Regions from separate parts of the Alkalimarinus alittae genome, predicted to be linked through region 1. Evidence: predicted binding sites of a transcription regulator. Region 1 holds the regulator's gene; the other holds the start of a gene.

Region 1 (15,171 bases):
CGGAAGCTTTTTCACTTAAATACTCCTGTCAGCCAGACACTAAACGTCAATTCATCTATTCAATCTAAAAATGGGTATAGCCTTTGGGGCTTAACACGCGCTCACTACCGTCTTCATATTTCATTTTTAGCCCGCACTCGCTTGATACAACCCCAACAACACTGACGGAGTCAAATAACGCCTCGTTTTTCAACTTTTCATAGCAAGCCTCAGGCATACAAAAACATAGCTCGTAATCATCCCCCGCCGTTAATGCAAGTGATAGCGATTGCCCCTCCATTTCGGATAACAACGCCACTGATCGGGGAATGTTATTTTCGTACAGTAAGCCACCTACACCTGAGCGTTTGGCAATATGGCTAAAGTCGGCGAGCAAGCCATCAGAGATGTCAATTGCAGCGGTTGCATGCCCTCTAAGGAAACACCCAAGCGCTATTTTCGGTTGTGGACGAAAATAGCGTTCAAGAAAATGCCTACTATTTTCTGTGGTTGCGTCAGGGGTGGATTCTAGCTCAAGAAAGCCTAATGCAGCACCCGCATCGCCCAATGAGCCTGACACACAAATCAGGTCTCCCGGTTGAGCACCTGATCGCTTAATCGCTTGACCGGCAGGAACAAGACCATGAACTTGGATCGATATCGTTAGCGGCCCTTTTGTCGTATCTCCACCAATCAATTTAATCTGATATTCATTCGCCAGCTCAGACAACCCTTGAGAAAAGTCTGATAGCCACTTAGGGTCACTTTCAGGCAACGTTAACGCCAAAGTGAACGCTACAGGTGTTGCCCCCATCGCAGCTAAGTCACTTAAACTGACAGCCAAACAACGATAACCTAAATGATAAGGCGTAATACTTTCAGGAAAATGGACACCGCTCACTAGCGTGTCAATTGAAAGGCATATTTCATGCCCGGGAGGTGTACGCAAAATCGCGCAGTCGTCACCAATACCTAGAGGAATAACAGGGGAATCAAACGAAGATTCATCAAACGCCCCCACATTACCAAAAAAACGAGAGATTAACCCAAACTCATCGACTGAGTGATTAGTCATCTCGTTATACCGCGTAACACAGTTTATTTTCTGTGCTTGCCACGTGTCTCTTCTGCACGCAATCTAAGCGCTAACTTATCAAGAACACTATTAATGTACTTGTGGCCATCGGTGCCACCAAATTTCTTGGCGAGTTCAACCGCTTCGTTTATAACGACACGGTACGGCACATCAACTCTGTGCTGCATCTCATAGGTGCCCATGCGCAAAAGGATCATCTCTATCGGGTCAACGTCTTGCACAGGTCGATCAAGAAACGGCTCTATCTGACTATTTAAGTCAGATAGATGCTTGGGTATTCCACGAAGCAATTCTCTAAAGTAGGTAACATCCACTTTAGCCATATCGTTATCGACTGAAAATTCAGCCTCGATTTGAGAGACATTCGAACCCGAAAGCTGCCATTGGTATAGCGCTTGTAACGCTAAAGAGCGGGACTTACGACGTTGCGCAATCCCCAATCTAGCGTTGTTTTGAGAGTTATTGGCAGACTGATCGCTCACCGGCCTTACGCTCCCATTCCGTTAAATAAGCTGACCATTTCTAACGCAGACAGAGCAGCTTCACCACCCTTGTTACCTGCCTTAGTACCTGAGCGCTCAATCGCCTGTTCAATACTATCTACAGTCAACACGCCAAAGACGATAGGTAGGTCAAGATTAAGTGACACAGACCCCAACCCTTTAACACATTCGCCTGCAACATATTCAAAGTGAGGCGTTCCGCCACGAATAACAGCACCTAGTGCAATAACGGCGTCATACTTTCCTGTTTTTGCGACTCTCTGAACAGCCACAGGAATTTCAAATGCGCCTGGCACTCGGTAGATTTCGATATCTGCTTCTTCTATGCCGTGACGCTTAAGCGTATCAATCGCGCCTTCCAACAAACTTTCTACAACAAAGCTATTAAAACGACCTACTACAATCGCATAGCGACCACTGCAGTTTCGAAAATCACCTTCGTGTGTTTTTATAGACGACATCTAAATCTCCAACATTAACAAGTGGCGAACCACTGACATTCAAATTCAATAATATTTCATCACCCATGCAAAGAATATTTTTACACGGGTAAATTAAACGCTATGGCTGATAAGGGATGTATTCAACAACCTCAAGATCAAAGCCTGATATTGCAGAGAACTTCATAGGCGCACTAAGTAGCTGCATTTTACGCACACCCAGATCGTTCAAAATCTGCGAGCCAGTACCCACCGTCTGATAAACACCAGAGCCTGCTTGCGCTGCGCCTCGTGTCTTCTTAGGGGTAAAAAACTCTGTCACACGCGCTTCCAAATCCGCATCTGAGTTGGTGCTTAATAAAACCACAACCCCTACACCTTCAGCAGCAACCCTTTCAAGTGCTCGATGTAGTGGCCAACTAGAAGAACCTTTCTGTCTAGCACCCAGTAAATCTCTTAAAGTGTCAGCCATGTGAACCCGAACAGTAACCGGCGTTTCTTGATCAATATTGCCTTTCACCATAGCAAGGTGCGTTTCACCCTGAATCGTGTCTTTATAAGTGACCAGCTTGAATTCGCCATACTCAGTATCAATCTGATACTCGTCTACTTTCTCAACGGTCTTTTCATTTAAGGCACGATAATGAATAAGGTCTGCGATGGTACCTATTTTCAAGTTATGCTCTTGAGCAAAGGCTTCCAAATCTGGCCGTCTGGCCATCGTGCCATCTTCGTTCATAATCTCAACAATTGCGGCAGCAGGTTCATAACCGGCCATTCTAGCGAGGTCGCAACCCGCCTCAGTATGCCCTGCTCGGCTAAGTACGCCACCTGGCTGCGCCATTAGCGGAAAGATATGTCCTGGCTGCACGATATCTTCTGGCTTAGCCGTTCGACTAACAGCAGCACGAACAGTATAAGCTCTATCAGCTGCAGATATTCCCGTTGTAACACCTTCGGCTGCTTCTATTGATACCGTAAAGTTGGTTTGGAATTGCGCCTGGTTTGAATGAACCATCAGCGGCAACCCTAAATACTTACAACGCTCATCGGTCAGAGTAAGACAAATAAGCCCGCGCGCATGCTTTGCCATGAAGTTAATATCTTCAGGCCGCACTTGCTCCGCAGCAATAATAAGATCACCTTCGTTCTCACGATCTTCATCATCCATCAGAATAACCATTTTACCCTGACGAATATCTTCAATAATCTCTTCTATGCTATTGAGCTCCATTGAGCCACCCTTTCAAGAATTTAACATTTTAAGACTTCAGACATTCGTGATAAGCCTTAGCATTATCAATGAAGTCTAATCGTTTATTGGATTTTTGCCTGCATAATTCATTAGCCAAACGATCTAAGGGCTTATAGCCCTTGGGTTTTAAATAGCTAACAACGCGTCAGAAACCCACACTCTTACTTTAAAAATCCATTATTCGCCAAAAAATCCATATTGATTTTTGAACCACTATCACTTGAAGGCGACGTGCTTCCGTCACCAAAGGTCAATAGCCGTTCTAGATATCTGGCGACCAAGTCCACTTCAAGGTGAACATTACAACCCTGTCGATATTCATTAATGACCGTTTCTGCTGCCGTATGCGGCACAATATTGAGTACAAATTGAGCCCCGGACACAGAGTTCACTGTCAAACTGACACCATCGACGGTAATTGAGCCCTTTTCTGCAATATATTTTGCAAGGTCTTCAGGTGCATTGATAATAAAACGAATAGATCGTCCATCATCATAGCGGTCAACCACCTCTCCTACACCGTCAACGTGGCCACTCACCATGTGCCCACCTAATCGGGTCGATAATGTCAGTGCTTTTTCTAAATTAACGCGCGTACCCACGCTATATCCACTCATTCGAGTGTGCGTCATGGTTTCATTGGAAACATCAGCCCAAAAACCATTATTTTCGAGTGTTGTGACCGTCAAGCAAACACCATTTACCGCAATACTGTCGCCCAGTTTAACATCTGAAAGGTCCAGTGTATCTGTCTCGATAAAAAGTCTACTGTCACCACCTTGAGACCGTATAACGCCAATTCGTCCTATTGCTTCAATAATACCGGTGAACATCAACGCTACCTTTTAAGTTATTCCGTCTCTAATTGATAGATGAAACGAATATCGTCTCCTACGACTCGGCTCTCTAAGAGCTTCATCGGTATTTGTTGAGACATCTTATCAATCGGAAGATTGAGCAACGGTCTAGCTCGACTGCCCATCAATGTAGGGGCCATATAGAGCCAAAGTTCATCGACCAGTTGCTGATACACAAAAGCTCCAGCCAATGTAGCACCCGCCTCAATCAATACTTCATTACAGCCTTGAGCGGCCAACCAGCTCAATAATAGCTTTAAATCAACACGTCCGTTATCAGCAGCAAATGACTTAAACGATATTTGGTCTGAATTTTTTAAGTCGTGCTCGATCCCTTTATTGCCTGCCATAGCGACAACAATTTTACCGCTCAACTCTACTAATTTTGATTCCGATGTAATGTCACCTTCAGAATCAACAACCACCCTTAAAGGCTGTCGCTCCGCTATTGCTTCAGCGTTTTCTAAGCCTAGCTCGTTTGCCCTCACCGTTAGCGATGGGTCATCGAGATTGACTGTACCTGAGCCGGTAATAATGGCCGAACTTCTAGCCCTCAACCGCTGTACATCTTGTCTTGCAGGCGCACCCGTAATCCACTGACTTTCACCTGAAGCCATGGCGGTTCTACCATCGACACTCATGCCCAGTTTTACCCGAACCAACGGAAGGCCTGTTTTCATACGCTTAACAAAGCCGGGGTTAAGTGCTTCAGCTTCAGCTTGAAGTAAACCGTACTCAACAACGATGCCGGCATCTCGTAGTTTCTGAAATCCACTGCCTGCAACCAACGGATTTGGGTCTTGCATAGCAGCAACAACCCTACTGACATTGGCTTCAATTAATGCATTACTACACGGTGGTGTTCGACCAAAATGACTGCAGGGCTCTAAGGTAACATAAGCAGTTGCGCCTTCTGCCTTCGCACCCGCTTCGAGCAGTGCATTTACCTCTGCATGGGCTTGTCCCGCTTTCTGGTGCCAGCCTCTACCAACAATGCAACCGTCTTTGACAATGACACACCCTACTCTCGGGTTAGGATCTGTCGTATATAACCCCTTATTGGCGAGCTGAATCGCCTCAGCCATATAAATTCGGTCTTGGTCAGTCATTATTAATCACATCCACACAAAAGAATCAGGCGTTTTGGTCCTGATTGGATAAACGATCAATCTCTTCTTTGAATTCGTTAAGGTCTTGAAAACTACGATAGACAGATGCGAAACGAACGTACGCAACCTCATCTAGTTTTCTTAATTCTGTCATCACTTCTTCGCCAACAACCATTGACTTCAGCTCTCGCTCACCGGTTGCACGCAAGTGATGCTTAATGCGGTTTATTGCTTGCTCTATTTCTTCAGTGCTTACAGGGCGTTTTTCAAGCGCTTTGATAAAACCTGCACGCAACTTGTCTTCGTCAAAAGGCTGTCTAGTTCCATCATGCTTAACGACTCTAGGCATAACTAGCTCAGCAGACTCGTAGGTTGTAAAACGCTCTCGACATGATAGGCATTCACGGCGGCGCCTTACCTGCCCACCACCTGCAACCAAACGGGAATCGATAACCTTGGTATCTTCTGCACTACAAAATGGGCAATGCATGGTGTCTTCCTGTGATGAGGGTTAGCTTCGATGAAGCGCTTAGAGAACTAATACAAAAGGTGAGCAATGCCCACCTATCGCTTACGTTTATAAACTAGGTTAGTACGAACCAGATTAGTACATACTAGATTAGTACACACTTAGCCTTTATAAACGGGGTGCTTTGCACAAAGCTCAATTACTTTCGCTTTAGTGCTGGCAATCACGTCTTCGTTATTGATGTCGTCAAGAATATCGCAAATCCACCCCGCCAGAGCACGTACTTCGGCTTCTTTGAAACCACGACGAGTAACAGCAGGTGTTCCTATACGAAGACCACTGGTAACAAATGGCGATCGAGGATCATTAGGAACCGCATTTTTGTTGACGGTGATATTGGCACGACCTAAGGCTGCATCTGCATCTTTACCGGTAATATCCTTGCTGATCAAGTCAACCAAGAACAAATGGTCGTCAGTACCTTTAGATACGATATCTATACCACGCTCCATGAACACTTCAACCATGGCTTTGGCGTTATCGGCTACTTGCTGTTGGTATACTTTAAACTCTTCAGTCATGGCTTCTTTGAAGCAAACAGCCTTAGCTGCAATAACATGCATCAAAGGCCCCCCCTGACTTTCAGGAAACACAGCAAAGTTCAGTTTCTTCTCAAGTGCTTCGTCCGCTCTTGCTAAGATCAAACCACCTCGAGGACCGCCTAATGTTTTATGGGTCGTCGTGGTTGTAACATCTGCAATATTAACAGGGCTAGGGTAGACGCCTGCAGCAATTAAACCTGCAACGTGTGCCATATCAACAAATAAATACGCACCGACTTCATCAGCGATTTCACGGAAACGCTGCCAGTCAACAACACGCGAATAAGCAGAGAAACCTGCAACAATCATTTTTGGCTTATGTTCACGTGCTAATTCAGCCACCTGATCATAATCGATTTCGCCCGTACCCTCTTTCAAGCCATATTGAACAGCGTTATAGATACGACCAGAAAAACTAACTGAAGCGCCGTGCGTTAAGTGTCCGCCATGCGCTAAGCTCATACCCAAAATAGTATCGCCGGGCTCACAAAGTGCCATGTAAACAGCCGCATTAGCTTGCGAACCAGAGTGAGGCTGAACATTAGCGTAATCGGCGCCAAACAGTTCTTTAGCTCTATCGATCGCTAATTGCTCAATAATATCTACGTGCTCACAGCCACCATAATAACGCTTGCCAGGGTAGCCTTCTGCATATTTGTTAGTTAATACAGAACCTTGTGCTTCCATGACTCGAGGACTGGTATAGTTCTCTGACGCTATCAGTTCAATATGTTCTTCCTGACGCTTAGCTTCTGCTTCCATGGCAGCAAAAACTTCATCGTCAAATCCAGCAATAGTCATATCTCGAGTAAACATCTGCAACCTCTACCCTAATTCTCAATGGATGGACCTTCGCTTTATAACGAGACCCAATAAAAAGGCGATATTTTAAACTAATCTTCGCCATACATCACTACACAGCATCGATTTATTGCCATTCATTCAATTATCGGCTAGTTTTTGCGTCTATTCCTTGGCTTATTCACTTACAGGTTTCAAAATAATGGCCCAATACGTATATACGATGAACCGAGTGGGAAAAATTGTCCCCCCTAAACGAGAAATTCTTAAAGATATCTCACTTTCATTTTTCCCTGGCGCAAAAATTGGCGTACTGGGGCTCAATGGCGCAGGTAAATCAACACTTTTACGCATTATGGCCGGTGTTGATACTGACTTTCATGGCGAAGCACGCCCACAACCCGGCATCAATGTAGGTTATTTGCCTCAGGAACCACAGCTTGACGAGACAAAAGATGTTAGAGGCAACATTGAAGACGGTGTTAAAGAAATCAAAGATGCACTGGTCAGAATAGAAGAGGTTTATGCGGCCTATGCCGAGCCAGACGCTGATTTCGACGCGCTAGCCACTGAACAAGCAAAACTGGAAGCGATTATTCAAACATCGGACGGCCACAACCTTGAACGCACACTAGAAGTAGCCGCCGACGCGTTAAGACTTCCACCTTGGGATGCAGACGTTAGCAAGCTCTCTGGAGGTGAAAAACGCCGTGTCGCACTCTGTAAGCTATTGCTTTCAAAACCTGACATGCTTCTGCTTGACGAACCGACTAACCACCTTGATGCTGAAAGTGTTGCATGGTTAGAACGTTTTTTACACGACTACGCAGGGACCGTAGTTGCTATCACTCACGACCGTTACTTCCTTGACAATGTCGCCGGCTGGATTCTCGAATTGGACCGCGGTTACGGCATTCCTTATGAGGGAAATTACTCCCAATGGCTAGAAGCAAAAGACCAACGTCTTGAGCAGCAAGGCAAACAAGAAGCCGCTCACCAAAAAGCCATTAAAGCCGAATTAGAATGGGTGCGCAGTGGCACTAAAGGTCGTCACTCTAAAAGCAAAGCCCGACTACAACGCTTTGAAGATCTTAACTCTCAAGAGTTCCAAAAGCGTAACGAGACAATGGAAATATATATTCCACCAGGACCTCGCCTAGGCGACTTAGTCATAGAAGCCAACGAGGTTGAAAAAAGCTTTGGTGATAAACTCCTCTTTAAAGACCTAACCTTTAAAGTGCCACCTGGCAGCATTGTGGGCGTTATTGGGGGTAACGGAGCCGGTAAATCAACACTCTTCAAAATGGTAGCAGGGCTTGAAAAGCCAGATAGCGGTGACATCAGGATTGGTGAGACCGTCGAGGTAGCCTATGTCGATCAAACTCGAAATCTTGATAGCGACAACACCGTATGGGAAGAACTCAGCGATGGGCAAGACATCTTACAAATCGGGAATTACCAAACTCAATCCAGAGCTTATGTCAGTCGATTCAATTTTAGAGGTAACGACCAACAGAAGCGCGTTGGCGACTTATCAGGAGGCGAACGAAACCGCCTACACCTAGCCAAACTGCTTAAGCAAGGCGCTAACCTTTTATTGCTTGATGAACCGACTAACGACCTCGATGTTGAGACATTGCGCGCACTAGAGGAAGCCATCTTGGCATTTCCGGGTTGTGCTATTGTTATCTCGCACGATAGATGGTTCCTAGACCGTATCGCTACTCATATTCTGGCTTTTGAAGGTGATAGTGAAGTGGTCTGGCATGAAGGTAATTTCTCTGACTATGATGAAGACCTGAAGAAGCGAAAAGGCGAATCAGCAAAAACACCTCAACGCTTAAAATATAAAAAACTAGCATAAAGCCCTAAGCTAGCTGAGCGGGTTGAAACGACTCGCTCAGCCTTAAAAGTCATTCACTAGCCTTCCAGTCAAATACAGCTATAGTTAAGAGTGATATCGTTAGGCTAACCATTTAAAGACTGACTAGAGGGATCCATGGATAGCAAACACGCCAATGACGACAAACGCCATTTTAGCCGTATATTGTTTGATGCAAACTGTACGCTTCATCAAGGGGAGTCAGAATGGTCTGCCGAGTTACTTGATATTTCCTTAAGTGGCATGCTGGTAAACTGTCCAGACTTACCTCAAGCAAACCTTGATAACCCCTTCGAAGCCGTTATTGCATTGTCAGACGCTGGCGAGTCGATTGTGATGTCGATAAAATTGGTCCATAAAGAGTCAAGCCACCTTGGGTTTAAGTGCGAGTATATAGACATTGATAGTATCACCCACCTCAAACGACTGGTAGAACTTAACCTTGGTGATTCTGAGCTGTTAAATAGAGAACTAAGTGCTCTCACTCACCATCAACAAGAAATAACTTAAAAGCGAGTTAGCCGATAATGTTAAGCGCTTCAGATAACTTTTGAACGGCTATAACCTCCATTCCGTCAATCGGTTTCTTAGGCGCGTTAGCCTTGGGCACAATAGCTCTTTTAAAGCCGTGTTTCGCCGCTTCATGAACTCGCTCCTGACCACTGGGTACTGGGCGTATTTCACCCGATAGCCCAACCTCTCCAATAATCACCATATCTTGTGGTAAACAAATACTTCTAAAACTCGACACCACCGCCAACAAGGCCGCAAGGTCAGCACTGGTCTCCGTCACCCTGACGCCCCCCACGACATTAACAAAGACATCCTGATCACCACAGTGCAGACCGCCATGCCGATGTAAAACAGCCAACAACATCGCCAAGCGATTTTGATCAAGCCCGATAGCCACCCGCTTTGGGTAGTTCATTTGGCTTTCATCAACCAGTGCCTGCAGCTCTATAAGTAGTGGACGCGTACCTTCCCAAATAACCGTCACACAACTACCTGGCATCTGCTCTTCTGATCGATTGAGAAATATAGCACTAGGGTTAGTGACTTCTCTCAGGCCATTTTCTAGCATCGCAAATACACCTAATTCGTTAACTGCACCAAATCGATTCTTGATTCCACGCAGAGTACGAAAGCGACTATCATCTGAGCCATCAAGCATGATAGAGCAATCAATCATATGCTCGAGTACCTTAGGGCCAGCGATCGAACCTTCTTTTGTGACATGCCCCACCAAAAATAAGACTGTACCAGTCTGCTTAGCATAACGCGTTAACATCGCAGCACTTTCACGCACCTGCGAAACACTGCCCGGTGCAGACTCTATCCCCTCCATATGTACGACCTGAATACTATCCACCACCAAGACCTTGGGTTGCATTTTTTGAGCGGCTGAAATAATGGATTCAACATTGGTTTCAGATAGCATCTGTAAATTATTGGTCTTAATGCCCAGTCGCGTAGCTCGCATAGCGACTTGCTGCAATGATTCCTCTCCCGTGATATACAAGGCAGGCATACTACCCGCGAGATAACACATAGTTTGCAGCAACAAGGTACTCTTACCCGCCCCTGGAGAGCCCCCAATGAGTATGGCTGAACCCGGTACTAACCCACCGCCTAAAACTCGGTCGAACTCGCCAATCCCCGATGTAAATCGAGACTGCTCTTCAAGGTTTATATTATCAAGCGATTGCACCTCGGAAAGCTTACCGGCATAACCTTCAAAGCGAGCGTTTCTCGGTGAAGATGGTTTGCCAACTTTAAATTCACTAATCGTATTCCATTGACCACAATCTGAACACTGACCTTGCCACTTACCGTACTCTGAGCCACAGTCAGTGCAGACATAAGCTGTTTTTGCCTTCGCCATTTTTATCCCATATCTTTAAAGCAGAATTAAAATTAACCTTGCACCAGAATGGGTCGATTATTCAGGTTAATATCTGCTACTCTTTAGCCCATTCAGACAATATAAAATAATAATAACGGCAAAACGATCGAACAGATAGGCGACAACCGATTATTACGGTCAAAAAATACTAATAATCAAACCTAACAACAATGACTCAGGAGATAGATAAGTCATGAAATTGGAAACCATAGCGATTCATGCTGGCTACAAGCCCGACCCAACGACTAAAGCGGTAGCAGTTCCACTCTATCAAACAACTTCTTTTGCGTTCGACAGTACTCAACACGGCGCAGACCTATTTGACTTGAAAGTACCTGGCAACATTTATAGCCGCATCATGAACCCTACCAATGACGTACTTGAACAGCGCATGGCTCAAATGGAAGGAGGCGTTGCAGCCTTGGCCATGGCTTCAGGCATGGCGGCCATTACCGCTTCAATTCAAACCATTTGTGAAGCTGGCGAGAATATCATCAGCGTTAGCCAACTATACGGCGGCTCATACAACCTGTTTGCACACACATTTCCCAAACAAGGTATTGAAGTACGCTTTGCGGACGGAAACAACCCCGCGTCATTTGCCGAACTAATTGACGATAAAACTAAAGCTATATTTTGTGAATCCATTGGTAACCCTGCCGGTAATATTGTCGACATACAAGCACTCGCAGATGTTGCACATCAGCATGGCGTCCCGCTAATCGTTGATAATACCGTCGCAACGCCTTGCCTATGCCGCCCTATTGAGTTCGGCGCTGATATCGTTATTCATGCTTTAACCAAATACATTGGTGGCCACGGAACAACTATTGGCGGCATCATTATTGACTCAGGCAAGTTTCCATGGGCTGATCATAAAGAACGCTTTGCAGTCCTGAACGAACCTGATCCGTCATACCATGGCGTAGTCTACACAGATGCGTTTGGCCCTGCTGCGTACATTGGTCGCTGTCGAGTAGTTCCTCTCAGAAACATGGGCGCCGCACTATCCCCCTATAATGCATTAATGATTATGCAAGGCTTAGAAACACTGGCTTTGCGTATGGAAAGACATTGCGAAAATACTCAAAAAGTAGCGGAGTTTTTAGAGAATAGACCTGAAGTCGCTTGGGTTAATTATGGCGGCCTAGAAAACAGCCCATTTCATGCTCTTGCACAGAAATATATGAAGGGAACCCCTTCTGGTATTCTCTCATTTGGTATAAAAGGAGGCATCGAAGCAGGTTCGAAGTTTATTGATGCATTACAACTTATTGTTCGCCTCGTAAATATAGGTGATGCCAAGTCTCTTGCATGCCACCCTGCATCAACCACCCACAGACAACTTAGCCCTGAAGAGCTTGCAAGTGCAGGTGTTTCTGAAGATATGGTACGACTCTCCATTGGTATCGAGAATATTGACGATATCTTAGAGGATATTGTTCAGTCTCTTGAGGCTTCTCAGACGTAACCTCAACCGACACACAGGTGGAACACGATCCTATAAAAAAGGCGGCCCATTAAATTGGCCGCCTTTTTAGGTTCTTAGCAGGTTAAGAGCGTGCTCTAAGACTGATGGTACTTAGGGCTCAGTTCATGAACGGCTTCAACAAATGCTTTAGCATGCTCAGGGTCAACAAACTGATGTATGCCATGCCCAAGATTGAAAACATGTCCGCTACCATTACCATAAGCGCTTAAAATGCTTTCAACTTCTTTTCGAATCGTTGCAGGAGACGCATAAAGAACACTTGGATCCATGTTTCCTTGTAGCGCTACTTTATCGCCAACCAATCCTCGAGCAACACCAATATCTGTCGTCCAATCAAGCCCTAGCGCATCAGCACCTGCATCTGCCATTTGAGGCAACCACTGACCACCGCCCTTGGTAAACATGATAACGGGCACTTTACGCCCATCATGCTCTCGAATCAGACCATCTATAATCTTCTTCATATATTGCAACGAGAATGTTTGGTACGCTGCATGGCTTAAGTTGCCACCCCAAGTATCAAATATCTGGACTGCCTGAGCACCGGCTTTAATCTGCTCATTCAAGTAATCAATGACTGAAAGTGTTAGTTTTTCAAGAAGCTGATGCATCACTTCAGGTTTGTCGTACATCATCGCTTTAACGTGTCTAAAGTCTTTAGATGATCCGCCTTCAACCATATAGGTTGCAAGCGTCCACGGGCTACCTGAAAAGCCGATAAGTGGAACGCGACCATTTAGCTCACGCCGGATGGTAGTGACTGCATTTAAAACGTAATCTAGATCAGACGTCGTTTTCACCACGGGTAAAGCATCTACATCAGCTTCTGTTCGCACTATTTTCTTAAAACGAGGGCCTTCACCTGTTTCAAAGTACAAACCTAATCCCATCGCATCTGGGATCGTTAATATATCCGAGAACAGAATGGCAGCATCAAGGGGAAAACGCTCCAATGGTTGAATGGTTACTTCACAGGCAAATTCTGCGTTTTTACACAAACTTAAAAAATCACCCGCCTTACTACGAAGTTCTCTATATTCAGGCAGGTATCTACCCGCTTGGCGCATCATCCACACCGGAGTGGTATCTACCGGCTCTTTCAATAGTGCGCGGAGAAAACGGTCATTTTTTAACTCACCCATGTAATGTCTCTCTTTTTACGTTCTCGAAGGCTGAATGATACCGCCTAAAAAAATAATTCGATTGCTAAATATCAATAATTGGCCAAAATGTTAGCTATTTTCTGATGATACCCGATATAACGAAAGGCATCATCTAACTACACACATCAGATAGAAAAAAGGCACGGTAAATACCGTGCCTTTTTATGCTTTCTGATGCTGACGATTCAGCGAGTATAGCGATTACTTAGACGTTAAGATAATCCAAAATACCTTCAGCGGCTGTTCGCCCTTCATATATTGCCGTCACAACAAGGTCTGAACCTCTTACCATGTCGCCGCCTGCAAATATTTTAGGGTTAGTCGTCTGGAACGGAAATTCACTTTTTTCAGGTGCAATTACGCGTCCACCATCGTCGACACCGACACTCTGCGCCTCAAACCAAGGTGCTGGACTAGGTCTGAAACCGAATGCAATAAGCACGGCGTCTGCTGGCAAGATCTCTTCACTGCCTTCAATCACCTCTGCTCTTCGGCGGCCATTTTCGTCAGGCTCTCCCATTTGAGTGCTAACCACTTTAATGCCTTCAACTTTACCATCACCCACAATTTCTACAGGCTGACGATTGAACATGAAGCGAACGCCTTCTTCTTTAGCATTTACCACTTCTTTACGCGAGCCAGGCATGTTTTCTTCGTCTCGTCTGTAAGCACAAACAACCGACTTTGACTGCTGCCTAATCGCCGTTCTGTTACAGTCCATAGCCGTATCACCACCACCTAAAACAACAACCCTTTTACCTTTTAAGTCGATAAAGTCAGCAGCATCTTTTTCAAATCCAAGACAGCGATTAACATTAGAAATAAGGTATGGCAGCGCCTCGTGAACGCCCTCTAACGATTCACCGGGGAAGCCACCTTTCATGTAGTTGTAGGTGCCCATTCCCATAAAGACAGCATCATACTCTTCTAAAAGCTGCTCAACAGTAATATCTGTACCAACATCAGTATTCAACTTGAACTCAATACCCATGGTCTCAAAGATTTCACGACGACGAGTCATAACATCTTTTTCTAACTTAAATTCAGGTATTCCGAACGTAAGTAAGCCACCTATTTCAGGGTTTTTATCAAATACGACCGGCTTGACGCCATTTCGGACCAATATATCTGCACAACCTAAACCTGCAGGCCCAGCACCAATGATGGCGACTTTTTTATCGGTCCAAACCACATTCGACATATCAGGGCGCCAGCCCATAGCAAATGCAGTGTCTGTAATATATTTTTCAGCAGAACCAATGGTAACCGCACCAAAGCCATCGTTAAGTGTACAAGCACCCTCACAAAGACGGTCTTGCGGACAAACACGACCACATACTTCAGGCAGTGAGTTGGTTTGATGACATAACTCAGCCGCCTCGAGTATATTCCCCTCAGATACAAGCTTCAGCCAGTTAGGAATATAGTTGTGAACGGGGCATTTCCATTCACAATATGGGTTACCACATTCTAAACATCGGTGAGACTGACTCTCTACCTCTGGCTTTTCGAATGGCTTGTATATTTCTCCAAATTCTTTTTTACGTATTCTTGCAGGTACTTTTTCAGGGTCTTTTCGACCTACATCCACAAACTGGAAATCGTTATTCAATCGATCTG
Region 2 (15,171 bases), 1.9 Mb from region 1:
TCTAACCAATCTGATTTATTAGCGAGCTTATCAGGATGTTCGTTTTTACAGTCTGCTCTCATGAATGTATTAGGCAAATAGAGTTGCGCAGAATAGGTTGATTCATCGTCAGCCAGCACTCCAATGTGTTGAGGGAGTTGTGGAAAGACGACCTTGTGCTCACAAATGGGTGGGCTAAACATAAAACCGTGGGTATAGAACGATGTATCACCCGGGCTTATAGGGGAGAACATAAAAGAGGAAACTAATCCTACGAGAGAATACCACATCGTATAACCCTCCATCACAGTGTTAACTTTATCTTAGTTCAAGATTTAAAGTAAGCACAGTTAATGTGAGGTTATGTAGCCAAACGGTCTATAAAGGAGCGCTAATAAACGATTTTTATATTGCTGGGAGGGCGTGCTAAAAGGGTGGGGGTTGCCCACCCTTTTTAGATTAACTTTTCTTGTAAATGTTTTCGTAGACGTAATTAGTCGCTTCAACAAACCCGTCTATGCTACCGCAGTCGAATCGCTTGCCTTTAAATTTATAGGCAAGTACACAGCCGTTTCTGGCTTGTGTCATCAGTGCGTCAGTGATCTGTACTTCACCATTTTTGCCAGGCGGTGTATTTTCAATGATATCAAAAATGTCTGGGGTTAGAATATAACGCCCAATGATGGCTAAGTTAGAAGGTGCATCTTTAGGATCAGGCTTTTCGACCATATCTGTGATGCGGTACAAGCCTTCTTTCATGCATTCGCCAGCAATAACGCCGTATTTGTTGGTTTCATCTTCTGGGACTTCTTGAATGGCAACAATGCTGCATCTAAATTGGTTGTACAGCTTGGCCATTTGAGTCATGACTTCGTCTTCACCTGGCTCAACAACACAAAGGTCATCGGCTAACACTACACCAAAAGGGTTTTCACCAATTAGGTTACGACCAGTTAGAATGGCATGACCTAGGCCTTTCATTTCACGTTGACGTGTGAACGAAAATTGATTGTTTTCGATAAGGTGACGAATAGAGGTGAGAAGACCTTCTTTACCGCTGCCTTGAATTTGATGCTCAAGCTCGTAACTAATATCAAAATGATCTTCGATTGCGCGCTTGCCTCGACCTGTTACAAAACCTATGTTGTTCATGCCTGCTGCTACGGCTTCTTCTACTGCGTATTGCACAAGTGGTTTGTTGACCACAGGTAGAATTTCTTTAGGCATTGCCTTGGTAGCGGGCAAAAAGCGGGTTCCGTAACCCGCAACCGGGAATAGACAATTCTTAATCATTCTAACTTCCTGTTGATGTGTTGCTCTAAATGTTGATGCGTTGTTCTTTGGTTGGCTAGCTCAGTCGATAGCGCGTTGGCGACTATTGTAATTGAGTCGCACCCGAATGTTTAGGGTTGAAGTGGTTTTATTAAGCATTCTGATAAGCCCGAGCACAAAAAAGGAGGCTAATGCCTCCTTGAGTAGTAAAACAGGTACTTGAGATATTAGTAAAGCAGGACTTTAGAGCGTCTTGCTTTTAGTCTGAAGTTTGCTGTTTATATGTTTAACCACACTTACTATCGCCGCAGTTCAGGCAGGTTTTGCAACCATCCATCACAATGACCGCTTTAGTTGAACATTTTTTACATACGGTTGCGTTTGCAGGGAAGGCGGTATCTGAATCGTTGGCGCTATTGGATTGCTTTGATTCAAACTCAGCACGCTTTTCTGCCAAGATCTTTTTGGTATGATCGCTTAACTCTTCTGTTTCAATTAGACCAATGGCCTTCATGTGCTTTTCAATCACCGCACCGATTTCTGCTACTAATGAAGGCATAAATACGCCGCCCTTTTTATAGTAACCACCGTTGGGATCGTACACGGAAGAAAGCTCCTCAACCAAAAAGGTGACATCGCCTCCTTTTCGGAATACCGCTGAAATAACGCGTGTTAAGCCTATAACCCACTGGTAATGTTCCATCGACTTAGAGTTGATGAATACTTCATAAGGGCGACGAATTTCGTGATCGGTATCTTCATTAAGCAAGATGTCATTAATCGTAATATACAGTGCATGCTCTGAAACCGGAGGCTTTATCTTATAGGTTGAACCTAGTAAAAACTCAGGGCGGGCGATGCTTTCATTCATCTCGACTGGAGCGAATGTGTTCTCTGCTTTTGTTTCAGGTGTAGCGGCTTCAGCTTTTTTTACTTGGTAGCCGACAATTTTCTTAGTTATTTTGACGGTCATAATCAAATGCCTGTTGTCTGTATTGTTACTGAGATCAATCTGACAGACCCTTTGCTGGTTGTTAGGAACTGTCAGTATTACGCGTTTGGTTGTGAATTAATACTTGCCGTATGTGCCTTCTTTTAAAGCATCAAACAAATTGGCTGCAGAATGAATTTCACCATCGTATTCGATCTCTTCATTTCCTTTTACACTTACTTTACTGCCGTCGTCTAGTGTAAATTCGTAAGTTGTGTTCTCTAAGTCTTGCTCTTTAACCAATACACCTTGGAATGCTTCAGGGTTAAAGCGGAAGGTAGTACAGCCTTTTAATCCTTTTTCGTAGGCATACATGTAGATGTCTTTGAAATCAGGGTAAGGGAAGTCAGTCGGCACGTTGGCCGTTTTGGATATTGAGGAGTCGACCCATAATTGAGCGGCTGCTTGAATATCAACATGCTGCTTAGGCGTTACTTCGTCTGCTGAGATAAAGTACTCAGGTAGTTTTGCCTCTGCTTCTTCACTGTAAGGCATGGCCTTTTGGTTGATCAAGTGACGGTAAGCAAGCAACTCATAAGAGAATACATCTACTTTCTCTTTGGTCTTTTTGTTTTCACGAATAATATTTCGTGAATAGTGGTGAGCAAAGCTTGGCTCTACACCATTACTAACGTTGTTGGCCAATGATAACGAAATAGTACCGGTTGGTGCTATAGATGTGTGGTGTGTGAAGCGCGCGCCTTTTTCAGCAATTTTCTCAATTAACTCTGGCTCGTACTGAGCAATACGCTGCATATAACGGCTGTATTTAGCATGTAGTACTTTACCTTTAATGCTGTCACCTGCTTTAAAGCCGTCTTCTTTCATTTCTGGACGTTTGATGAGCATTTCTTCAGTGACAGTAAATGTCTCATCCATGATAGGTGCAGGCCCTTTCTCTTCTGCAAGCGCAAGTGCTTGCCTCCAACCTTCAAGCGCCATTTCACGGTTCACTTCTTCAGTGAACTTGACTGAGGCTTCGTCGCCGTAAGGCATTTTTAGCATTGTGAGCGTAGAGCCTAGGCCAAGAATCCCCATGCCATGACGACGCTTGTTAAGGATTTCATTACGCTGTCCTTCCAGTGGTAGGCCGTTGATCTCAACTACGTTATCGAGCATACGAGTGAAAATTGCCACTACTTTACGGTACTTATCGAAGTTGAATGTTGCCTGATCTGTAAACGGCTTCTCAACAAATTTAGTTAAGTTAATAGAGCCTAATAGACAGCTACCGTAAGGTGGCAATGGCTGCTCACCACAAGGGTTGGTGGCGCGGATGTTTTCGCAAAACCAGTTGTTGTTCATCTCATTGACTTTATCGATCAGGATGAACCCTGGCTCAGCAAAATCGTATGTAGATGTCATGATGCTATCCCAAATGAAGCGCGCTTTTACAGTGCTGTAAATGCGGCATGCAACTAGGCCTGCAGCGTTAGTGACATATTGGTCTTTAACCGGGAACTCGCGATAAGTGAATTTAGTTGTGTCGCTTGCGTCTAAACCATCTTCATCAAGTTCTTCTTGTGTTACTGGGAATGATAGTTTCCAGTCGGCATCTTCTTTTACCGCTTTAATAAAGTCATCTGTAATAAGAAGCGATAAGTTAAACTGACGAAGGCGTCCGTCTTCACGCTTAGCTCTAATAAAATCGAGAACATCTGGGTGATGAACATCAAATGTCGCCATTTGAGCACCGCGACGGCCTCCGGCTGAAGAAACGGTGAAACACATCTTGTCAAAAATATCCATGAAGGAAAGAGGGCCAGATGTGGTTGCACCGGCGCCCGCTACATAGGCACCTTTAGGGCGTAGAGTAGAGAACTCATAACCAATACCGCAACCGGCTTTTAGCGTAAGGCCCGCTTCATGGTTTTTAAACAGAATGTCGTCCATTGAATCATTGACGATGCCTGAAACGGTACAGTTGATGGTAGAGGTCGCAGGCTTGTGATCTCCGGCGCCAGCATTAGACATAATTCGTCCAGCAGGAATAGCGCCGTGCTCTAATGCCCATACAAAATCTTTGTGAACTTTATCTTTTGTCTTTTTGCTTTCGACTTCTGCTAGCGCTTTTGCAACGCGAGAGTAAGTGGCTTTGATATCGCTATCAACCGGATCACCATTTTTAGTTTTTAGCTGGTATTTAGTGCTCCAGATATCCAGCGAAGCGTCTTGCATGGGTATGGGGGTGGTGATTGGTTCAACTTTAGCGTTCATTTCAGCCCTCTAGCGACAAAATGGTCAAATACCGAAGGCTCTATATGTAGTGTTAGTTGTTACTAACAGGAGAGCCCTTGTTTTTAGAGCATTCGAATATTTGACGAGATAAATATAAAAAATTGATTGCGTTTTAAAGCGAAGTTGGAGTTTGTTCTTATTATTAGTTAATAATTGGATGAAACCCAATATATCCGCTTTGATGGTGTTGAGTATAACACTATATAGTGTTTTGTGAAGTTTGATTATTTATTATTTTATGTACAGCGATACACGATTGAGCGTCTTGCGATAAGACATAGTGGCTGCTGAGTTCAGGCATTATACGGGTTAAAAAGAGTTAAACAATGACAGAATGACCATTTAATTGATGAGAATTATTTTTTGTAAAAATCACTATATATAGTGCTTTTGCTTGACATAAAAAAGGTGCTGATCCATCAGCACCTTAAGTGGTTTACTTCTCAGCTCAGAGAATAAAATGAAAAGCTTAATGATTTGCTTCATTAGACATTATAGGTGCCTCTTTAGTCGTCATTAGACTATTTGACACTTAAAGTTGCGGGTTTTACAACACCGACAGTTAATTGCCTTTATTTATATGCAGTTGATGTTTTTATATTATGTGGATATTTAAGTAAGCGGTCTAATACTTTGATTTCTCATATGCTTAAGCTTGTTACGGGGTTAGGGATTAGATGGGGCGATTTGAGTTATTCCGGTAGTGCGACCTAAAACCCAGCTTAGAGCCTGATACTGATCAAACAATACTTATCAAAATTATATATACTCCACCTAATGCAGTATGAATATTTAGAGATAGTTGGGTTTGTAGAGATTTTTGAATGAGTGAACGTTGTTGTCCAAATTGTCAGGCACCATTAGAAGCGCCTATCGCAAAAGGGTCGGCGCCTATCTGTCAGCGGTGTGGTATGGCTATATCGCCTGCTAGAGATGGTTATATTGCCGGCCTGCGAATGAACTTTAAAACAGCGGTGATCTTGCTGACTGTTTTTTGTGTTGTCATGATGTTTTGGCTTCCTCGCTAGCGTCTGCCATGCCAAAAAAAGCGAAAGGGCTGTTGTTGTCTGCCTATGATGCAGGCAGTCATCGCTATTGGCGGGAAGGGCTAGTGCAATATCTGGCTGAATACGACTGGACTGTTGTGACGCTGCCAGCCAGATACTTCAGTTGGCGCATTAGAGGTAACCCTATTAGTTTTCTGGCTGAGTACAGCGCCGAACTTTCGAGGGATTATGATTTTATTGTTGCAACCTCCATGGTCGATTTAGCGACCGTTAAAGGTATTTTTCCATCATTAGCAACCACGCCATCGCTCATGTATTTTCATGAAAACCAGTTTGAATACCCTAAAACACTAAACCAGCCGGCCAGTATCGAGCCTCAGATGGTTAATCTGTACGCCGCGATGTCCGCAGACTCACTTCTTTTCAATTCTGAATTTAACCGAGACTCATTTTTTGCGGGTATCGATCGCTTAATGGGGAAGCTACCCGATTATGTAATGATGAGCCTGAGTCAGACGTTAGCGAGTAAGTCATCTGTTATACCTGTCCCTATTAATGACGACTGGTTTGAGTTACCTCGTCCCTTGATTCGAGAACAGTGCGCGCCTATAAAACTGGTCTGGAATCATCGATGGGAATATGACAAAGGCCCCGATAGGCTTTTAGGCTTCATTAGTGAGCTTAAAAACAGAAAGGTACTATTTGAGCTAAATATTGTGGGCGAAGCATTTAGGCAAGTACCCGATGAGTTTAGACAGATCAAAAATAGTTTTTCAGCGTATATCAACACATTTGGTTATTTAGCAGATAGCCAAGCGTATAAAGCGTTATTGACTCAGTGTGATGTGGTTTTATCAACCGCAATACACGAGTTTCAGGGGGTTTCTGTTATGGAGGCGGTTTCTGCAGGGTGCTTGCCATTGGTGCCCGACCGCCTCTCATATCGACAGTTGATCCCCGTTAAGTATCGATATGCGTCAAATATAGACTCTCCTGAGCAGGAGTCTATTGCTGCAGTGGATTGTTTGTTAAAAACCTATCCTTCACCTGATACGGCGTTAAGAACAGATTTTCAGCGTTATAGCTGGCGTTCATTAACGGCAATGTATCGAAGCAAAATTTTAGCACTTCTGAATTGTTAATATCGATATACATCTATATAAACGCGCCATCATCTTGTGTTATCAAGGGCTTATGACCTTTAAAATGGTTCATTTTTACCGTAATTAATTGAGAAAAACGGTGAAAAAAACACCTTAATTAGCTATTCTTCTCATTAAATAATCACATATCAAACTCTAAATAAACGCGGGTTGAGCATATTTCACAGGTGTGAAGAGTCTTGCTTACTCATTTATAGACGGTGGACGGAATCTATATGCATTATCAACGATTTATACCTCTAGTTATTAGCTTGGCATTAATGGGCTGTGGACAAGAAGAAACAGGCTCTGCAAAAGAAATTATACAGCCTGCAAAAATAATGATTGTTAAAGGCGCTAGTAATGAAGTTAACAGGCAGCTACCTGGGACAGTAAGAGCTTCACAGCGGGTAAACTTATCATTTCAGGTGCCAGGGCAGTTAAAATTCTTTCCTGTGAAAGAAGGTCAAAAAGTATTAAAGGGAGAAGTGTTGGGGCGGCTTGATGATAGGGACTATCGCAGTAATTTAAGCGCAGCTCGTGCTGACTTAATCAATGCTGAATCAAACTTTAAGCGAGCAGAAGGGTTACTGGTTAAAAAGTTTATATCGAAGGCTGAATACGACAAATTAAAAGCAGCGCTTGATGTGGCAAGATCAAATTCAGAAAAAGCCGAAAAAGCACTCGATGATGCAGAGCTTAAAGCGCCGTTTACAGGCACGATTGCTAAACGTTATGTTGAAAACTTTCAAGATGTACAAGCTAAACAAGCAGTTATTAGTTTGCAGGATATTAGTCAGTTGGAAGTGGTGATCAACATTTCAGAATCCCTCGTATCTAGACGAAATAATGATAAAGATTCACTAAAAGTCAGCGCTACATTTGATGCGTTTCCAGATGAGCAGTTTGACCTATTTGTGAAAGAATTTTCAACCGAAGCAGATTCAAACACGCAAACTTTTGAAGTTGTGTTAGGCATGAACGATACCAAGGGGATTGCACTTTTACCTGGGATGACTGCAAAAGTGATGGCCTCAAAGGTCAATACCGATGCCGTTAGCAGTACTTATTTGTTACCGCTACATGCGGTTGTGGCAGATGAAGATAGTAATGCATTTGTGTGGGTTGTCGATAAGTCTAGTACGAGCGTGACGAAAAAGCCTGTTGTAATGGGAGCTTTAAAAGGTTCAAGCGAAATTGAAGTAACCGGTATTGATTTAGGGGATATGGTTGTTGTGGGCGGCGTGACCAAAATGCGAGAAGGCAAAATCATTAGACCGATTGAGAAGGTAGCGTACTAATGAATCTTGCTGAGTGGAGTATTCGTAATAGAGTTATTACGTGGACCCTTACCGTCATTTTGGCAGTGGTAGGGACAATTGCATTTGATAATCTGAGCCGACTTGAAGACCCCGAGTTTACCATTAAGGAGGCGGTGGTGATTACCTCGTATCCTGGGGCATCAGCGGCTGAGGTTGAAAAAGAAGTGACCGACTTAATTGAGCGAGCAGCTCAAGAGATGGGGCAGTTAGATAAAGTCGAGTCTAAGTCATCCCGTGGGCTTTCGATCGTTAAAGTCACGATGAAAGATAAATATGATGCCACGGGCTTACCTCAAGTATGGGATGAGCTTCGCAGAAAGGTTAACGACAATCAGAGGCACTTGCCACCTGGTGCCGGGCCTTCGATTGTCAATGACGATTTTGGCGATGTATATGGTGTTTTTGTCGCACTAACGGGAGAGGGGTATACCAATCCAGAGCTGTATGAGCTAGCGAAATACCTAAGACGTGAGCTACTAACGGTTCAGGATGTTAAGAAAATTTCCTTTTATGGTGTGCAGCAAGAAGTTATATATATAGAAATGCTGCGAGAAAAAATGTCTGATTTAGGCGTCTCACCTGATGATATCTACCATGCGTTAGGGGCAAAAAATACAGCAATCAGTTCGGGCTATGTCACCATTGGCGCTGACCGTATAGCACTTAATCCAACAGGGGAGTTTCAATCAGAGCAAGAATTTGGTGACCTCCTAATCCGCTCGCGACAAAGCGATAATAATAGCCAAATATTTTTACGTGATGTTGCGAAAATCGAGCGAGGCTTTAAGGATCCAGCTGATAACTTTTTACGTTATGACGGTAAAGAAGCCGTAGGGTTGGCTATTTCCACAGCTTCTGGCGGTAATGTTGTAGAAATGGGAAAGGCGTTAAACAAAAAAATAGAATTAATCATGCCGAATATTCCTTTGGGTATCGATGTGAACCCAATCTCTATTCAATTTGATACCGTTACTGACGCTATCAATGGTTTTTTAATCAATTTGATTGAAGCCGTTGTGATTGTTGTATTAATTTTGCTGTTGTTTATGGGGTTGAGGAGTGGCCTTATTATTGGTGCCGTTCTGGTGGTGACCATCATGGGGACATTTATCTTCATGGCGATGCTCAATATTACATTAGAGCGAATCTCATTGGGTGCATTGATTATCGCATTAGGAATGCTCGTTGATAATGCAATTGTGGTGACTGATGGAATCCGCATCAGAATCAATAAGGGTGAGAACGCATTAAAGGCCGCCATTGCTGTTGTAGGGCAAACTTCGATACCGTTACTGGGTGCAACGGCCATTGCGATTACCGCGTTTGCGGCTATTGGTACAAATGACGACAGTACTGGCGAATACACGCGGTCACTATTTACTGTCATTCTTATTTCACTATCAATGAGCTGGGTGACAGCAGTAACGATAACGCCGTTATTATGTGAATACTTCTTAAAGCCCGAAAAGCAAAAGCCTGGTGCAACCGAAGACCCCTACGATAAGCCATTTTATAGAGCGTATAGATCATTCCTAGATCGTTGCATACGTTTCCGTTGGGTCACTATTGGTGTGGTGCTGCTTATATTTGGCTCTTCTTTGTATGGTTTTGGTTTTCTCAAAAATAGTTTTTTCCCAGATTCGACTCGTCCTCAGTTTTATATAGATTTGTGGTTTCCAGAAGGAACAGACATTAATGAAACCGTTAAGCGAGTGGCACGAGTTGAAGATAAGCTTAAAGAGTATGCGCCTATTACTCATTTGACCTCACAGGTAGGGGGTGGTGAAATCCGTTTCTTACTGACCTATACGCCTGAATACAATTACGCTAGCTTCGCACGTATTATTGTCGATATTGATGATTTTGAAAAAATGGCAGCGCTAACGACTCAGGTTCAGGAAGACCTAGAGGCGTTTGTTCCTGAGGCTAATGTCAACGTTCGTTTATTTGTTAATGGCCCAGCTACAGGGGGTAAAATTCAGCTGAGAATACTAGGGCCAGATGCCAGTGAGTTACGTCGTTTAGCAAATAAAGCGTTAGTTGAAATTGAAGCCGACCCTGATGCCAAAGCGGTAAGAAATGAATGGCGCAGTAAGGTTAAAGTATTACGCCCTCAGTTTTCAGAATCGCCCGCGTCAGTTGCAGGTGTAGAACGGCTAGATGTCGCTAATGCGTTTAAATACGCAGTAGAAGGGATTAACACGGGTGTTTATCGCGAAGGGGATGAGTTGCTACCTATTATTGCTCGAGCCCCAGAGTCCGAGCGTGCAGATCTTGAGAGTCTTGATCAAGTAAGGATATGGAGCCCTGCAGCACAGCAGATGATTCCTATTGGACAGGTGATGTCTCGTTTTGAAACTGAGTTTGAAGACCCTCATATCTGGCGGTGGAATAGAGTTTCGATGATTCGTATTCATGTGGATCAACGTACGGGGTTACCGAGTGAGTTATTTGCCCGTATTAAACCCAAGGTCGAGCAAGCTATAGGGGTTGATCTTGAACAATATTCTGGTGCATCACCGCTTAAAGAAGGTGAAAAATATAACGCCAAAACAGTACCGATTCGTTGGAATGATCAAATTCCGATAGAAGGCATGCCGGGTTATTATATGGCGTGGGGTGGTGAGCAAGAGTCGTCTGTAAAAGCGTCAGGGCAAATTGCAGCAGCATTGCCGGTGTTTTTTGGGCTGATGATATTTATTGTGATCTGCTTGTTTAACTCTATTAAGAAAACATTGGTTATTTGGCTAACGGTACCACTAGCGGTAATAGGGGTGACGGCCGGGTTGTTAATTTTCAACCAACCGTTTGGCTTCATGTCACTATTAGGGTTTATGAGCTTGGCCGGGATGCTGATTAAAAACGCCATTGTTTTAGTTGATCAGATCGACGTTGAGTTAGACGAAGGTAAGCCGCCTTACCAAGCGATACTAGATTCTGGTGTTAGCAGACTAATACCGGTCGCGATGGCAGCATTGACTACCATTTTAGGTATGGTGCCACTGTTAGGAGATGCATTCTTTATTGCGATGGCTGTTACCATCATGTTTGGATTGTTATTCGCCTCTGTTTTAACGTTGATTATCGTGCCTGTGTTTTATGCAACGATATTTCGTATAAAGGCAGAATAGCCACTCAGTTTACGACTATGTAAACGGGTTTATTGAACCCCTGCACAAGCGGGGGTTCACCTTTCTTGCAAGTATCTAACTAATTCTCTTTTTTACTTTCTGAAATATATAGCCCCACAAATCTCGCCATTACAATGGCAAGATAAAGTTGACCCAATACTGTTTGAGCTGATACCCATGCTCTGGCGATTGGGTGTATGGGCGTTATATCGCCATAACCTAAAGTCGTCATCGTTACAAAACTGAAGTATGAAAAGACGGATATTGAATCGTCGTGTGGGTTTAGGTTGGAGGGGAGTGCGTCTGAAAACGAAAATGCATTTTCTAAAGTGTTGTAGGTGGCGATATAGATAAATGACCAGATGATGGCAATAAAAAAGTAGAGGCATACGGCAGCATAAATAACGTTAATCGATACGTTTTTACTTTGCGCTAAAAAGCGCCCTAAAAAGATGCTGATATAACTAAAAAAAGCGATATATGAAATCGTACCTATCAACGAATTTAAGTATCGTTTGTCGAAATAATACAGAATATTTATGGTGATGACGGGCAGCAATATAAGCAACCCTACCATTAAGAAATGGCGGTTATCATTAACCAAATACAGAGACGTTAAGAAAATGACAGATATAAACGGATTTAACATTATACCCTCAAATACAAGTGGCGAATATTCTCTTACGTATGAGGGGACAATTAATAAAATAAGCAAGCTGATAAGCAGTAATAAAAAACTGTGTTTTGGTACGTGTGGTCGTTTCATATTTGAGGGTCTTGAGTTTATGGGATGAGCGTAACGTTCGCGTTATGTCTATAAGCTTAAAATATTTTGTACGCGTAAAAAACTAAAAGATATGGAATCTAACGTTTATTGTGAGTCAGTGTTCTAATAAACCTTAGGGTAAATACACAATAAATTCATATTTTCGTCATTTAAACTGGCAGGTTTCATAATATTGGCCTAATTATTAAATAGGTCCATATGGAGTGGGTCCGTACTGAATGGGTTTATGTGGAGAAATTAATGAAACGGTTACTGCTTAATCAAACCTGCGTTTTTCACCTAACAAAAATGGCTTTTCGTGCCCAGAATAAATATAAAAAACGTTATCACCTCACAGAGGAAGATGACTTAATAGCGTTAATAAAATTTGCCGATATTACTAATGATATTGAGCTACGACGTAACTTTATGTTGTTCTACATCAACTGCCCAGACGACATAAAAGATTATCTTGAGAGTGAACATGGCATTCACTCACCGATGGAACGTTATCAATCACTAGGAAGTCTATAGTGGTCTAAGTTGCCGAGCTAATGGCTCGATTACTTTCTATTGGCATTACGTGAAGGCTTAAATACCTGTCACAGGAAAAATGTTATGGAAGGTTTGATTGTGGCACGCGTGCTACATGTACTTAGTGTTGTTTTTTGGATTGGTGGCGTTGCAATGGTCACAACGATTCTTTTACCGTCTGTGCGACGATTTAAAACCGTGGAGGAGCGCGTTGCTTTTTTTGAGCAAGTAGAAGGTCGGTTTGCTATACAGTCTCGTATTACCACTGTACTAGCAGGCCTTTCTGGCTTCTACCTTGTACATAGTTTAGGCGTCTGGAGTCGCTTTGGTCAGCTTGAATATTGGTGGATGACCATGATGGTGGTTGTGTGGTTAATATTCACCCTAATGCTGTTTGTGCTGGAGCCTTTATTCCTTCACACGTTATTTATTCGCAGAGCCAAGCTGCAACCAGAAAAAACATTTACAACCATTCAAAATATGCACTGGCTGCTATTACTCATTAGCCTAGTAACGGTTGCGGGTGCTGTTGCGGGGAGCCATGGCTGGGTATAAATGCCCAAATTTAGCCTATACTTAACAGTATTCTTTCAAGTTTCCCTCGGGGGTGTGCTAATGAGTTCGCATGTTTAAATCTGCTGCTAGATCGCACATCGGCCACCTAAGAGCCTGTAATGAAGATAGTTTTATAGAAAATATTGAACTGGGGCTTTGGCTCGTCGCAGACGGGGTTGGTGGTAATGTCCATGGGGATTTTGCCAGCCAAGTAGTGTCTCAAACAATTGAAAGAAAAATAGGTTTAGAAACCACACTAACGCAAGCAATCAAGGGCGCACATTCAACCGTTATTAAATTGGGGCGAGACAAGCCTGATATTGCGGGTATGGCCTCGACCGTTGTAGCGGCCCACCTCAAGGGTACGCATTACGAGATATGCTGGGTGGGGGATAGTCGTGCTTACGTGATCAATAGTCAAACAGGTATCAGTCAATTAACGGTCGACCATAACCAAGCTCAGTACTTAGTTGATATAGGCGAAATAAGCCCTGAAGAAGCGCGTTTACACCCAACGCAGCGGATATTAATGCATGCAATAGGCATTAATGATGACGATTGGACTGTGGGTCATGTAGAAGGTGATTTGAGCCCTGATGATATAATTTTGCTTTGCAGTGATGGGTTATCTGACGAAATGGATGATGTGGAAATTCTGTCAGCATTTCAGCAAGGTTATTCACTTGATGCGATTACTGATGTGCTGTTAGAAAAAGCGTTAAATAAAGGCGGTAGTGACAATATTACGCTAATTTTGGTGGCGCTCGATAAGCAAGGTAAAAACGTGAGTGAGCCTGATGCGTCCCTTGAATTAGAACAAACAGGGACGCAACAGAAAGCCTATAAGTATGCGGATAAGAGACCGTTAACATTTACTGTGGCAGGCTTTATTACGGTATTAGTTATTATCGCAGTTGCTGCCAGCGGGTTTTAACTATTTTGAGTTACTAACTCGCAGTAAGCTGTTCTTTTATAGTTTGATAGCTTGCTTCCATTTGGTGAGCTGCATCACTCGCAAGAAACTTAGCAATCGTGCGTCCAAGCAGAGGGACCTTACACTTTATGTTTAAAGAAACATTATTAGTGGCGCTTTGACCTTGGGGAACGAGGTGCATTTTGCCTTTTAGTGTGGCGGGTACACCCTTTATTTCAACATCATATTGGCACGTGTATGAGCCGTCTTCTTGTATCACCCAGTGCTCTGTTTGTGTGACTCTATTTTTTTCTTTTTGAAAAGACTTTAAGGAAGAAGGGACCTCACCAGTGGCTGAAACATCATGACTAAAGCGAATTTTACCCTCGTTTCCGACAAGCTCACAGCATTCGATCTCAATATTTTGGCTGCCTAAACGCTGGTTTTTATCTTCTATTTTATTGATATCAAAAAAATAATTAAAAAGAGTTTCCGCACTATGATCAAATTGGTGGGTTGCAGTAACGTCCATTAAGTAAAGTCTCCTAAAGAATGATGCGAGAAGAATAACGAAATATAAACCCTGTTGCTATGTCGGAAGTGACAAAGGGGGGGCGACGTTATGATCAATAGTATTAAGAAGAAAGCGTATGTAATTTAGGTAAAGTGATTGACTGATCTTTAACTAAGCAGTAGGCCGTCATCAGCAAGGGTTTCCCCTCGATTTCGCTCAAATAGGTTTAGTAGGTCAGGTACATCAAGGCCTTCTCTCTCTGGATTGGCGATGTCAAAGGCCACCTTTCCTTCATGCAGCATCACTGTTCTGTCGCCTACATCCAGCGCTTGTCTCATGCTGTGGGTCACCATGATAGCGGTTAATTGATGTTGCTCGATAATCGACTCAGTGAGGTCTAATACAAACTTGGCTGTTTTAGGGTCGAGTGCAGCCGTGTGCTCGTCTAATAGCAGTATTTCAGATGGTTTCAGTGTCGCCATCAAAAGGCTAATAGCTTGTCGTTGACCGCCAGATAGCAGCCCCATTTTATCTTGTAGTCGTTGCTCTAGGCCAAGATTAAGGTAACGAAGCTGCTCTCTAAAAAATTCTATATATTGCTTTTTATTAGCCAACCCTAATCCGCGCTTTTTCCCACGTTTTATCGCTAATGCCAAGTTTTCTTCAATGGTCAGGTTTTCGCATGTGCCGGCCAAGGGGTCTTGAAAAACTCTTGATACGAGGTGAGCGCGTTTGTGGGTTGGTAGGTGAGTAACCTGTTGGTCGGCTATGGTGATGGCGCCACTATCAACAGCGGTTTCACCACTT

The links. Region 1 encodes NrdR, which represses ribonucleotide reductase genes. Its sites were predicted from a motif close to AAACACNANATNTNGTGTTT; they were not measured.
Region 2: NKI27_RS07955 (adenosylcobalamin-dependent ribonucleoside-diphosphate reductase) is a predicted target of NrdR. The motif match lies at 4,495-4,514, and genes of this name have one in related genera.

Annotation. Positions count from the first base shown of each region.
Region 1 covers NZ_CP100390.1:3,636,238-3,651,408, forward strand. The annotation lists gene NKI27_RS16410 (phosphatidylglycerophosphatase A family protein) at 1-15, opposite strand, end outside; gene thiL (thiamine-phosphate kinase) at 65-1,054, opposite strand; gene nusB (transcription antitermination factor NusB) at 1,078-1,557, opposite strand; gene ribH (6,7-dimethyl-8-ribityllumazine synthase) at 1,563-2,039, opposite strand; gene ribBA (bifunctional 3,4-dihydroxy-2-butanone-4-phosphate synthase/GTP cyclohydrolase II) at 2,140-3,252, opposite strand; gene NKI27_RS16435 (riboflavin synthase) at 3,435-4,106, opposite strand; gene ribD (bifunctional diaminohydroxyphosphoribosylaminopyrimidine deaminase/5-amino-6-(5-phosphoribosylamino)uracil reductase RibD) at 4,124-5,239, opposite strand; gene nrdR (transcriptional regulator NrdR) at 5,265-5,729, opposite strand; gene glyA (serine hydroxymethyltransferase) at 5,870-7,126, opposite strand; gene ettA (energy-dependent translational throttle protein EttA) at 7,314-8,975, shown strand; gene NKI27_RS16460 (PilZ domain-containing protein) at 9,111-9,503, shown strand; gene radA (DNA repair protein RadA) at 9,511-10,875, opposite strand; gene NKI27_RS16470 (bifunctional O-acetylhomoserine aminocarboxypropyltransferase/cysteine synthase) at 11,090-12,367, shown strand; gene hemE (uroporphyrinogen decarboxylase) at 12,463-13,530, opposite strand; gene NKI27_RS16480 (FAD-dependent oxidoreductase) at 13,757-15,171, opposite strand, start outside.
Region 2 covers NZ_CP100390.1:1,746,834-1,762,004, forward strand. The annotation lists gene NKI27_RS07940 (hypothetical protein) at 1-269, opposite strand, end outside; gene galU (UTP--glucose-1-phosphate uridylyltransferase GalU) at 439-1,272, opposite strand; gene NKI27_RS07950 (TSCPD domain-containing protein) at 1,538-2,224, opposite strand; gene NKI27_RS07955 (adenosylcobalamin-dependent ribonucleoside-diphosphate reductase) at 2,321-4,459, opposite strand; gene NKI27_RS07960 (DnrP protein) at 5,305-5,508, shown strand; gene NKI27_RS07965 (tRNA-queuosine alpha-mannosyltransferase domain-containing protein) at 5,517-6,629, shown strand; gene NKI27_RS07970 (efflux RND transporter periplasmic adaptor subunit) at 6,866-7,930, shown strand; gene NKI27_RS07975 (efflux RND transporter permease subunit) at 7,930-11,082, shown strand; gene NKI27_RS07980 (ion channel) at 11,162-11,731, opposite strand; gene NKI27_RS07985 (hypothetical protein) at 12,110-12,382, shown strand; gene NKI27_RS07990 (hypothetical protein) at 12,467-12,937, shown strand; gene NKI27_RS07995 (PP2C family protein-serine/threonine phosphatase) at 13,008-13,871, shown strand; gene NKI27_RS08000 (DUF2505 domain-containing protein) at 13,885-14,382, opposite strand; gene NKI27_RS08005 (ABC transporter ATP-binding protein) at 14,532-15,171, opposite strand, start outside.